DNA from 3 places in the Pseudomonas sp. SP16.1 genome. Region 1 is predicted to be linked to each of the others. Evidence: predicted binding sites of a transcription regulator. Region 1 holds the regulator's gene; each other region holds the start of a gene.
What was found. The regulator sigma-54, encoded in region 1, starts transcription at its own class of promoters, with help from an activator protein. The targets are predictions, from matches to a motif close to ANTGGCATNNANNTTGCTNT.

Region 1 (4,150 bases):
ACACCTGGCGAAGAGCTACAAGGGGCGCCAGGTCGTGCGCGACGTCAGCCTGAGCATCGAGAGCGGGCAGATCGTCGGCCTGCTCGGCCCCAACGGCGCCGGCAAGACCACCTGCTTCTACATGATCGTCGGCCTGGTACGCGCCGACCAGGGCCGCGTGCGCATCGACGATCTCGACGTCAGCCACCAGCCCATGCACGGCCGCGCCCGCGCCGGCATCGGCTACCTACCGCAGGAGGCCTCGATCTTCCGCAAACTGTCGGTGGCCGACAACATCATGGCCATCCTTGAGACACGCAAGAACCTGGATCGCGCCGGCCGCCAGGCGGAGCTGGAGAACCTGCTGCAGGAGTTCCATATCCACCATATCGCCGACAGCCTCGGCATGAGCCTGTCCGGCGGCGAACGCCGCCGCGTGGAAATCGCCCGCGCGCTGGCCACCAACCCCAAGTTCATCCTGCTCGACGAACCCTTCGCCGGCGTCGACCCGATCTCGGTGGGCGATATCAAGCAGATCATTCACCACCTCAAGACCAAGGGCATCGGCATCCTGATCACCGATCACAACGTGCGCGAAACCCTGGATATCTGCGAAACCGCCTATATCGTCAACGACGGGCAGCTGATCGCCGAGGGCGATGCCGAGACCATTCTCGCCAACCAGACGGTCAAAGAGGTTTACCTGGGCCACGAATTCCGCCTGTAGGTCGCCCGCTATTTCACTACAGAAATATGGCAACCCCTAGGCAAAGCCGAGAAATTCAGGCATATAATTTGCTTCCTGGTGGCGCCGCGGCGCCCTGTAGTGGAAGGCGTAAACCGCCGGTGAATTAAGGTCTGCAATGAAACCATCGCTAGTCCTCAAGATGGGCCAGCAGCTGACGATGACGCCGCAGCTGCAACAGGCTATCCGCCTCCTCCAACTGTCGACCCTGGACCTGCAACAGGAAATCCAGGAGGCACTGGAGTCCAACCCCATGCTCGAGCGCCAGGAAGACGGCGACGACTTCGACAACAGCGATCCCATGGCCGACGGCGCGGAGAGCGCCGCGCCGACGCCGAGCAAGGAAGACAGCTACCAGGAAAGCGCTCCGACGGTCGACAACCTGGAAGACGGCGAGTGGAACGAGCGCATCCCCAACGAGCTGCCGGTCGACACCGCCTGGGAAGACGTCTACCAGACCAGCGCCAGCAGTCTGCCGAGCAATGACGACGACGAGTGGGACTTCACCACCCGCACCTCCAGCGGTGAGAGCCTGCAGAGCCACCTGCTCTGGCAACTCAACCTGGCGCCGATGTCGGACAAGGACCGGCTGATCGCCGCCACCCTGATCGACTGCATCAATAACGACGGCTATCTGGAAGAAACCCTCGAGGAAGTCACCGACTCCTTCGACCCCGAACTGGACATCGAACTGGACGAAGTGGAAGTGGTGCTGCACCGCATCCAGCAGTTCGAGCCGGCCGGCATCGGCGCCCGCGATCTGCGCGAGTGCCTGCTGCTGCAACTGCGCCAGCTGCCGGCGAGCACGCCCTGGCTGAGCGAGGCCCAGCGCCTGGTCGGCGATTACCTGGAGCTGCTCGGCAGCCGCGACTACGCCCAGCTGATGCGGCGCATGAAGCTCAAGGAAGACGAGCTCAAGCAGGTCATCGAACTGATCCAGCGCCTCAATCCCCGTCCCGGCTCGCAGATCGAATCCAGCGAGCCGGAATACGTAGTGCCCGACGTCATCGTACGCAAGCACAACGACCGCTGGCTGGTGGAGCTGAACCAGGAGGCCATGCCGCGCCTGCGGGTCAACCCGCAGTATGCCGGCTTCGTCAAACGCGCCGACTCCAGTGCCGACAACACCTTCATGCGCAACCAGTTGCAGGAGGCGCGCTGGTTCATCAAGAGCCTGCAGAGCCGCAACGAGACGCTGATGAAGGTCGCCACGCAGATCGTCGAGCACCAGCGCGGTTTCCTCGACTATGGCGACGAGGCGATGAAGCCGCTGGTCCTGCATGACATCGCCGAGGCGGTGGGCATGCACGAGTCGACCATCTCGCGGGTCACCACGCAGAAATTCATGCACACCCCGCGCGGCATTTACGAGCTGAAATACTTCTTCTCCAGCCACGTCAGCACCGCCGAAGGCGGCGAATGCTCGTCCACCGCGATCCGCGCCATCATCAAGAAACTGGTCGCCGCAGAAAACGCGAAAAAGCCGTTGAGCGACAGCAAGATCGCTGGTTTACTGGAGGCACAAGGCATCCAAGTCGCCCGTCGGACGGTCGCCAAATACCGCGAATCCCTCGGCATAGCGCCCTCCAGCGAACGCAAGCGACTGATGTGACCCAGATCAGCTGGAAGCGGGGGCTTCCAGGCCAAAGTGTTCCGGTGGCGGGTCGCCCAAGACCCGTCTCTTACACAAGGCAACAAGGAGAAAGCGGTATGCAAGTCAACATCAGTGGACATCAGCTGGATGTGACCGACGCCCTGCGTGACTATGTCGGCGAGAAACTGGGCCGACTGGAACGCCACTTCGACAAGATCACCAACGTTCAGGTGACCATGGAGGTCGAAAAGCTCAAGCAAAAGATCGAAGCCACTCTGCACGTCGCCGGCGGTGAGGTCGTCGCCAACGCCGAACACCAGGACATGTACGCCGCCATCGATCTGTTGGCCGACAAACTCGACCGTCAACTCATCAAGCACAAGGAAAAGCAGCTCGAACGCCTGCAAGGCGCCACGGCCCGCTGACATTCCCCATCCATGATCCGACTTGAAAACATCCTGACCCCCGGCCGTTCCCTGGTGAACGTGCCGGGTGGCAGCAAGAAGCGCGTGCTCGAGCAGATCGCCAATCTGGTGGCGCGCGATCTGCCCGACCTCGACGCGCAGGACATCTTCGAAAGCCTCATCGCCCGCGAGAAACTCGGCTCCACCGGTTTCGGCAACGGCATCGCCATTCCCCACTGCCGCCTGGCCGGCTGCACCGCGCCGATCAGCGCGGTGCTGCGCCTGGACAGCGCGGTGGACTTCGACGCCATCGACGGCGCCCCGGTCGACCTGCTGTTCGTCCTGCTGGTGCCGGAAGCGGCCACCGACGCCCACCTCGAACTGCTGCGCCAGATCGCCAGCATGCTCGATCGCCAGGACGTGCGCGAACGCCTGCGCCAGGCCCCGGTCGGTGAAGATCTCTATCAGGTGGTCGTGGACATCCAGAACGGTCGATAAACATGCGCCTGATCATCGTCAGCGGCCGCTCCGGCTCGGGCAAGAGCACCGCCCTCGATGTGCTTGAGGACAACGGTTTCTACTGCATCGACAACCTGCCCGCCGGTCTGTTGCCAGACTTGGCGGAACGCGCCCTGCTCAACACCGAGATGCTGCTGCCGCAAGTGGCGGTATCCATCGACGCGCGCAACCTGCAGAGCCATCTGCGGCGCTTCCCCGAGCTGCTGGAGCAGGTGCGCCAACGCAACATCCACTGCGATGTGCTCTACCTCGACGCCGACGACGAAACGCTGCTCAAGCGCTTTTCGGAAACCCGCCGGCGCCACCCGCTGACCGACGAGCACCGCTCGCTGGCCGAGGCCATCGCCGACGAAACCCAGGTGCTGGCGCCCATCGTCGATCTCGCCGACCTGAAGATCGACACCACCCACCTCAACCTTTATCAGCTGCGCGATAGCCTCAAGCTACGCCTGCTCAATCAGCCTGAACCGGGCACGGCCTTCCTCTTCGAGTCGTTCGGCTTCAAGCGCGGCATGCCGGTGGATGCCGATCTGGTATTCGACGCCCGCTGCCTGCCCAACCCGTACTGGAAGCCGGAGCTGCGCGATTTCTCCGGCCTCGAGCAGCCAGTGGTCGATTACCTGGCGGCGCAACCGGAGGTCGAGGAGATGTATCAGGATATCCTCGCCTATCTGGATAAATGGTTGCCGCGCTTCGCCGCCAGCAACCGCGCCTATGTCACCATCGCCATCGGCTGTACCGGCGGCCACCATCGCTCGGTATACCTGGCCAATCGCCTCAGCGAGGCGCTGAAAAAGCCGCTGAAGAACGTCCAGGTGCGCCACCGCGACCTCAGCTAAGGAACTCTGCCGCGATGCCAGCCCGTGAAATCACCATCATCAACAAGCTGGGCCTGCACGCCCGAGCCGC
Region 2 (4,150 bases), 1.7 Mb from region 1:
CTGGCCATGGGCGACGTGATCGACGTCTACCCGATCAAGGGCGAAGTGCGCCGCCACGGCAGCGACGAACTGGTCACCAGCTTCCAGCTCAAGACCGACGTGCTGCTCGACGAAGTGCGCGCCGGTGGCCGCATCCCGCTAATCGTCGGCCGCGGCCTGACCGAGAAGGCCCGCGCCGAGCTGGGCCTGGCGCCGTCCACCCTGTTCAAGAAGCCGGAAGCTCCGGCCGACAGCGGCAAGGGTTTCACCCTGGCGCAGAAGATGGTCGGCCGTGCCTGCGGCCTGGCCGAAGGCCAGGGCGTGCGTCCGGGCACCTACTGCGAGCCGAAGATGACCACCGTGGGTTCGCAGGACACCACCGGCCCGATGACTCGCGACGAGCTCAAGGACCTGGCCTGCCTGGGCTTCTCCGCCGACCTGGTGATGCAGTCCTTCTGCCACACCGCGGCCTATCCGAAGCCGATCGACGTCACCACCCACCACACCCTGCCGGACTTCATCAAGACCCGCGGCGGCGTGTCCCTGCGTCCGGGCGACGGCATCATCCACAGCTGGCTGAACCGCATGCTGCTGCCGGATACCGTCGGCACCGGCGGCGACTCGCACACCCGCTTCCCGATCGGCATTTCCTTCCCGGCCGGTTCCGGCCTGGTCGCTTTCGCCGCGGCCACCGGCGTCATGCCGCTGGACATGCCGGAATCCGTGCTGGTGCGTTTCAAGGGCAAGCTGCAGCCGGGCATCACCCTGCGTGACCTGGTGCATGCCATCCCCTACTACGCCATCCAGAAGGGTCTGCTGACCGTCGAGAAGAAGGGCAAGAAGAACATCTTCTCCGGCCGCATCCTCGAGATCGAAGGCCTCGACGAGCTGACCGTGGAGCAGGCATTCGAGCTGTCCGACGCCTCGGCCGAGCGTTCCGCCGCCGGCTGCACCATCAAGCTGCCGGAAAAGGCCATCGCCGAGTACCTGCAGTCCAACATCACCATGCTGCGCTGGATGATCAGTGAAGGCTACGGCGATGCCCGCACCCTGGAGCGTCGCGCCCAGGCGATGGAAGCCTGGCTGGCCAACCCGCAGCTGCTGGCTGCCGATAGCGATGCCGAATACGCCGAAGTCATCGAGATCGACCTGGCCGAGGTCAAGGAGCCGGTACTCTGCGCGCCGAACGATCCGGACGACGCCCGCCTGCTCTCCACCGTCGCCGGTGAGAAGATCGACGAAGTGTTTATCGGTTCGTGCATGACCAACATCGGTCACTTCCGTGCTGCCGGCAAGTTGCTGGACAAGGTCAAGGGCGGCATTCCGACCCGCCTGTGGCTGGCTCCGCCGACCAAGATGGACGCCCACCAGTTGACCGAGGAAGGCTACTACGGCATCTACGGCAAGGCTGGCGCGCGCATGGAAATGCCGGGTTGCTCGCTGTGCATGGGCAACCAGGCCCGCGTGCAGACCGGTTCGACCGTGGTCTCCACTTCGACCCGTAACTTCCCGAACCGTCTGGGCGACGCGACCAACGTGTACCTGGCCTCCGCCGAACTGGCAGCGGTCGCCTCGATCATCGGCAAGCTGCCGACCGTCGAGGAGTACATGCAGTACGCCAAGGACATCGACAGCATGGCTGCCGACGTCTACCGCTACCTCTCCTTCGACCAGATCGCCGAGTTCCGCGAAGCGGCGGCCAACGCCAAGATCCCGGTCGTCCAAGCCTGATCCCAGCGCTGTAGAAGAAGCCCCGCCCCGTGCGGGGCTTTTTTATGCGCCTAGGCAAAGGACCTTTTGCCGCACCCGCCTTGCGGCCGCAATGGCAGCGTCTACCTTCTGAGTTGGGGATACCCCAAACGACCACTCGGAGCACATCATGAAACCATGGATCATCGCCGCCCTGTGCCTGTTCGGCCTGGCCGGTTGCAGCAGCGAATACATCATCACCACCACCGACGGCCAGATGCTCACCAGCGATGGCAAACCTGAGCTGGACAAGGACACCGGCATGATCGAGTTCACCGACAGCGAAGGCCGCAAGCAGCAGATCCCGCAAAGCAGCGTCAAGCAGATGCTGGAGCGCTAGCGACTGCACCTCGGCGGCCTCGCTTACGCCCGGATCGGTCAGCCGCGGCGGCGAACACCTGCACGCCGCCGACAATGGCATATGCATTGCTTCAGTCCCGCTAGCAGAGCGCTTTCAACGGCGGAAGCCGCTCAACGACAACGGCGTCGTTCCCATGCCGCCCCAGCGGCAGGCATGGGCACGGCGCCTTTTTGCGTGGAGAAGGGACAAGCAACATGAGCGAACAACAAGCAGTCCCCGGCGACGCGCCGGGCGGAACTGGCAGCGGCGATGCACCGGAGAAGCGCACGCTGAACATCGGTTTCATGGCTCTGACCGACGCGGCCTCGGTGATAGTGGCCGCCACCCAGGGCTTTGCCGAGAAACACGGGCTGACCCTCAATCTGCAGCGCCAGACCTCCTGGGCCGGGCTGCGCGACAAGCTGCTGAGCGGCGAACTGGACGCCGCACACAGCCTCTACGGCCTGATCTACGGCGTCCAGCTCGGGCTCGGCGCGCCGGCTACCGACATGGCAGTATTGATGGGCCTGAATCAGAACGGCCAGAGCATCAACCTGTCGCAGCCGCTGCTGGACGCTGGCGTGAGCAGTGGCGAAGCACTGCGGCAGCATGCGCACCAACAGGGTGCACGCCTGACCTTCGCCCAGACCTTCCCTACCGGCACCCACGCCATGTGGCTCTATTACTGGCTGGCCAGCCAGGGCATCCACCCGCTGCGCGACGTCGACAGCGTGGTGGTGCCGCCGCCGCAGATGATCGCCCACCTCAAGGCGCGCCGCATCGACGGACTCTGCGTCGGCGAGCCCTGGAGCGCACAGGCGGTGGACGAGGGCCTCGGCTGCACCATCGCCACCAGCCAGTCGATCTGGGCCGATCACCCGGAGAAGGTGCTCGGCTGCACCCGCGCCTTCGTCGAGCGCCATCCCAACAGCGCCCGCGCCCTGATCATGGCGGTGCTCGAGGCCAGCCGCTTCATCGACGAGAGCGAGGAGAACAAGCGCAGCACGGCGCAATTGCTCAGTGGCCACGACTACGTCGATGCGCCGCTGTCGGCCATCCAGCCGCGCTTTCTCGGCCAGTATCAGGACGGCCTCGGCCATGCCTGGCTGGACGCCCATCCGCTGCGCTTTCATGCCGACGGCGCGGTGAACATGCCCTACCTCTCCGACGCGATGTGGTTCATGACCCAGTTCCGCCGCTGGGGCCTGCTGCGCGACGACCCGGATTACCTCGGTGTCGCTCGCCAGGTGCAGCAACTGGGGCTTTACCGCGCGGCCGCGCAGGCGCTGAATATCCCCATACCCGCGGACATGCGCAGCGCCACGCTGCTCGACGGCACCTGCTGGGACGGCAGCGACCCGACCGGCTACGCCCGCAGCTTCAGTCTCCATGCCCTGGCCGACAGCCCGGCTGTCGCCCTGTAATCGCCCGGAGAACCACCAGATGTTGCGTATCCTGCTGATCAACGACACCCCGAAGAAAGTTGGCCGTCTGAAGACGGCGCTGACCGAGGCCGGTTTCGAGGTCATCGACGAATCCGGGTTGACCATCGACCTGCCGGAACGGGTCGAAGCCGTGCGCCCCGACGTCATCCTGATCGACACCGAATCGCCCGGCCGCGATGTGATGGAACAAGTGGTACTGGTCAGCCGCGACCAGCCGCGGCCGATCGTCATGTTCACCGACGAGCACGACCCCAGCGTCATGCGCCAGGCGATCCAGAGCGGCGTCAGCGCCTATATCGTCGAGGGTATCCATGCCCAGCGCCTGCAGCCGATTCTCGACGTGGCCATGGCCCGCTTCGAGAGCGACCAGGCCCTGCGCGCCCAGCTGCAGGCGCGCGATGCGCAGTTGGCCGAGCGCAAGCGCATCGAGCTGGCCAAGGGCCTGCTGATGAAAATGAAGAGCTGCAACGAGGAAGAGGCCTACACCCTGATGCGCCGCCAGGCCATGAGCCGCCAGCAGAAACTGATCCAGGTCGCCGAGCAGATCATCGCCATGCACGACATGCTGGGGAACTAGGCTGAAACGCTGGATTCATGCGGTCTAGAATGGGCGCTCGCTGCACTCGAAAGCCCAGAA
Region 3 (4,150 bases), 950 kb from region 1:
TATCGCTTCGGCCTGTCGCTGGGCGCGCCCTATCATCTGCGCGACATGGCCGGCGATGCCCTGGGTCTGATGGACCGCCTGGGCGTGACGAACTTTCATGTGCTGGGCGCGAGTATGGGCGGCATGATCGCCCAGCATCTGGCCGACCTGGCACCGCAGCGGGTGCTCAGCCTGACGCTGGTGATGACCAGCTCCAGCGCCCAGGGCCTGCCGGCTCCGGACGAGGCGCTGTTGCAACTGCTGGCGCGGCGCGAGGCGGCCAGTCGCGAGGCGGCGCTGCAGCAGCAGGCCGATCTGCTCGCAGCCCTGGGCAGCCCGGCGGTGCAGGACGACCGCGCGCAGCTGCTCGAGCAGGCGCAGATCGCCTACGACCGCGCCTTCAACCCCGAAGGCGTGCAGCGCCAGTTGCTGGCGATACTCGCCGAGCCGAGCCGGGTCGAACTGCTCAATCGCCTGCAGGTGCCGACCCTGGTGGTGCACGGCACCGCCGATCCGCTGTTGCCGGTGATGCACGGCGTGCACGTGGCGGCGCATATCGAGGGCGCCGAACTCAAGCTGATTCCGGGTTTGGCCCACCGTTTTCAGGAGGCGTTCAAGGAGTCGCTGCTGGCCGCAGTGCTGCCGCATCTGGCGGCGCACCGGCAGGATCTGGGGCTGGCGCGGTTGTGAGGCGGGGCAGGGCGCTCAGAGTTCCTGGTTCTGCTTGAACGTCTTGCGGCGATGCAGGCTGTCGATGCCCTCGCTGCTGTGGCGCAGCAGCTTGTCGGCCGTGGTCACCCGATCGATATAGCGAACGACGCTCAGTTCGGCCTCGTGGCGTGAGGCGTAAGGACCTTCCAGCGTCCCTCGCGGGTGGCGAAGAAATACTGGCCATTGACGGCGCTGACGCGCGAGCTGCGGTAATGCGTTGCGGGATGAGGGTCGGCGCTGCGTTGGCCAAACATGGCGCGGGCTCCATGTGCAGGGGCTGGATGATTTGAGTCTACTGGGCCCTTCGCCGTCTGCCGGGCGAGGCGACCAGCGGTCGATATCGCCTCGCTGCGGCAGGCTTCTGGCCGGGGGGCTGGCGGCGTAATGCCGAACGATCGTATGCAGCGGTACAGTTGCCCGGTGCAAAGGGGGGGCAACTGTCACTGTGGCGGTGGCGGGGCACCCCCTAGAATGGCGCTTTGCGGCGGCAGCGCTCTGCCGGCCGCCCGTTCGAGGTCGCCATGCATATCTCCTCCGGCCGTTGGCTCTACGGCCTGCTGCTCGCCCTGACCACCGCCGTGCTCTGGGGTATCCTGCCGATCAAGCTCAAGGAAGTGCTGCAGGTGATGGACCCGGTCACCGTCACCTGGTATCGCCTGGCAGTGGCCGGCTCGCTGCTGTTCGCCTATCTGGCCGCGTCCCGTCGCCTGCCGCGCTTTCGCCCGCTGGGGCGCAAGGGCGCCTGGTTGCTGGTGCTGGCCATCGGCGGCCTGACCGCCAATTACGTGCTCTATCTGGTCGGGCTGAAACTGCTCAGCCCCGGCACCACTCAGTTGGTGATCCAGGTGGCGCCGATCCTGCTGCTGGTCAGCAGCCTGTTCGTGTTCCGCGAGCGCTTCAGCCTGGGTCAGGGCGTCGGCCTGGCCATCCTGCTGCTGGGTTTCGTGCTGTTCTTCAACCAGCGCCTGGGCGAGCTGCTGACCTCGCTCACCGCCTACACCGCCGGGGTGCTGATCGTACTGGCGGCGGCCTTCGTCTGGACCTTCTACGGCCTGGCGCAGAAGCAGTTGCTGACGCTGTGGAGCTCGGTACAGGCGATGATGGTGATCTACCTGGCCTGCGCGCTGTTGCTGACGCCCTGGGCCCATCCGTCGCAGGCGCTGCAGTTGAGCCCGCTGCAGGGCTGGCTGCTGCTGGCCTGCTGCCTCAATACCCTGGTGGCCTACGGCGCCTTCGCCGAGGCGCTGGCGCACTGGGAGGCGTCGCGGGTCAGCGCCACCCTGGCCATCACCCCGCTGGTCACCTTCGTCTCGGTGGCCCTGGCGGCCAGCTGGTGGCCGGATCACGTGCAGCCCGAGCAGGTCAACGGCATCGCCTATGGCGGCGCCGTGCTGGTGGTGTTCGGCTCGGCGCTGACCGCCCTGGGCCCGTCGCTGGTGAAGACCTGGCGGGCACGCCGGGCGCGTCAGCAACTGGCGTCGAGCTAGCCGGTCGGTGGGGGGGCGTCTTGCACGGCACTATCCTCCTGCCGGCAGTGCCTGCGGCGCTGCCGAACGCGGCGGCGGGTAATCGCCCATCTTTTTGACCTGCTTGATAAAACTGGAATGTTTCTTGCCATCTCCCCGGCAGGGCGCAATTTCGCGTCAAAAGATTGAATCGGCTGGGGTAGCGACGTGGCAGTAGATCGCGCACAAATCATCGGTGAGGTACGCAGCAACCTGGCGGGCCTGCGCCACGGCAACCTGGGTATTCCCCTGCTGCTGCTGGTCATGCTCGGCATGGTCATGCTGCCGATCCCGCCGTTTCTGCTCGACGTGCTGTTCACTTTCAGCCTGGCCCTGTCCATCGTCGTGTTGTTGGTCAGCATCTACGCGCTGCGCCCGCTGGATTTCGCCGTGTTCCCCACCATCCTGCTGGCGGCCACCCTGCTGCGCCTGGCGCTGAACGTGGCCTCGACCCGCGTGGTACTGCTCAACGGCCACGAGGGCCACGGCGCGGCGGGGCAGGTGATCCAGGCCTTCGGCGAAGTGGTGATCGGCGGCAACTACGTGGTCGGTATCGTGGTGTTCGCCATCCTCATGATCATCAACTTCGTGGTGGTCACCAAGGGCGCCGGGCGCATCTCCGAGGTAAGCGCGCGCTTCACCCTCGATGCCATGCCCGGCAAGCAGATGGCGATTGACGCCGATCTCAACGCCGGCCTGATCGATCAGGCCGAGGCCAAGCGCCGCCGTAGCGAGGTGGCGCAGGAGGCTGACTTCTACGGCTCGATGGACGGTGCCAGCAAGTTCGTCCGCGGCGACGCCATCGCCGGTCTGCTGATCCTGTTCATCAACCTGATCGGCGGCATCGCCATCGGTGTGCTACAGCACAGCCTGGCCTTTGCCGACGCCGGCAAGGTCTACACCCTGCTGACCATCGGCGACGGCCTGGTGGCGCAGATCCCGTCGCTGCTGCTGTCGACCGCCGCCGCGGTGATGGTGACCCGCGTGTCCACTTCCGAGGACATGGGCTCGCAGGTGCAGCGGCAGATGTTCGCCTCGCCCCGGGCGCTGGCGGTGGCGGCGGCGATCCTGATCGCCATGGGCCTGGTGCCGGGCATGCCGCATTTCTCCTTCATCAGTCTGGGGCTGCTGGCCGCCGCCGGCGCCTACTGGATCGCGCACAAGAAGCGCGCGGTGCAGGAGGCCGAGCTCAAGGAGGTCCAGCGCCAGCAGGAGCTGCTGCCGGCGCAGAAGGCGCAGGAGGTCAAGGAACTGGGCTGGGACGACGTCACCCCGGTGGACATGGTCGGCCTGGAGGTGGGCTACCGCCTGATCCCGCTGGTCGACCGCAACCAGGGTGGCCAGTTGCTGGCGCGGATCAAGGGGGTACGCAAGAAGCTGTCGCAGGAGATGGGCTTCCTCATGCCCTCGGTGCATATCCGCGACAACCTCGACCTGGCGCCCAACGCCTATCGTCTGACGCTGATGGGCGTCAGCGTGGCCGAGGCCGAGGTCTATCCGGACCGCGAGCTAGCGATCAACCCCGGCCAGGTGTTCGGCCCGCTCAACGGCATCGCCGCCAAAGATCCGGCGTTCGGCCTGGAGGCGGTGTGGATCGATCCCAGCCAGCGCGATCAGGCGCAGTCGCTGGGCTATACGGTGGTCGACGCCAGCACGGTGGTCGCCACCCACCTCAACCAGATCCTGCACAAGCATGCCCACGAGCTGCTCGGTCACGAAGAGGTGCAGCAACTGATGCAGCTGCTGGCCAAGAGCTCGCCGAAGCTGGCCGAGGAGCTGGTGCCGGGCCTGGTGTCGCTGTCGACCCTGCTCAAGGTGCTGCAGGCACTGCTGCAGGAGCAGGTGCCGGTGCGCGACATCCGCACCATCGCCGAGGCGATCGCCAACGTCGCGCCGAAGAGTCAAGATCCCGCCGCGATGGTCGCCGCGGTTCGCGTGGCGCTGGCCCGCGCCAT

Region 2: ACUTAF_RS08275 (CmpA/NrtA family ABC transporter substrate-binding protein) is a predicted target of sigma-54. The motif match lies at 2,142-2,161, and genes of this name have one in related genera.
Region 3: flhA (flagellar biosynthesis protein FlhA) is a predicted target of sigma-54. The motif match lies at 2,289-2,308, and genes of this name have one in related genera.

The regions. Positions count from the first base shown of each region.
Region 1 covers NZ_JBQYFZ010000001.1:3,433,288-3,437,437, forward strand. Annotated here, with positions in the region: gene lptB (LPS export ABC transporter ATP-binding protein) at 1-706, shown strand, start outside; gene ACUTAF_RS16425 (RNA polymerase factor sigma-54) at 843-2,336, shown strand; gene hpf (ribosome hibernation-promoting factor, HPF/YfiA family) at 2,435-2,743, shown strand; gene ptsN (PTS IIA-like nitrogen regulatory protein PtsN) at 2,756-3,220, shown strand; gene rapZ (RNase adapter RapZ) at 3,223-4,080, shown strand; gene ACUTAF_RS16445 (HPr family phosphocarrier protein) at 4,095-4,150, shown strand, end outside.
Region 2 covers NZ_JBQYFZ010000001.1:1,693,692-1,697,841, reverse strand. Annotated here, with positions in the region: gene acnB (bifunctional aconitate hydratase 2/2-methylisocitrate dehydratase) at 1-1,710, shown strand, start outside; gene ACUTAF_RS08280 (YgdI/YgdR family lipoprotein) at 1,859-2,068, shown strand; gene ACUTAF_RS08275 (CmpA/NrtA family ABC transporter substrate-binding protein) at 2,284-3,492, shown strand; gene ACUTAF_RS08270 (ANTAR domain-containing response regulator) at 3,512-4,090, shown strand.
Region 3 covers NZ_JBQYFZ010000001.1:2,479,732-2,483,881, reverse strand. Annotated here, with positions in the region: gene ACUTAF_RS12035 (alpha/beta fold hydrolase) at 1-669, shown strand, start outside; partial or broken gene ACUTAF_RS12030 (DUF6316 family protein) at 685-944, opposite strand; gene ACUTAF_RS12025 (DMT family transporter) at 1,212-2,177, shown strand; gene flhA (flagellar biosynthesis protein FlhA) at 2,364-4,150, shown strand, end outside.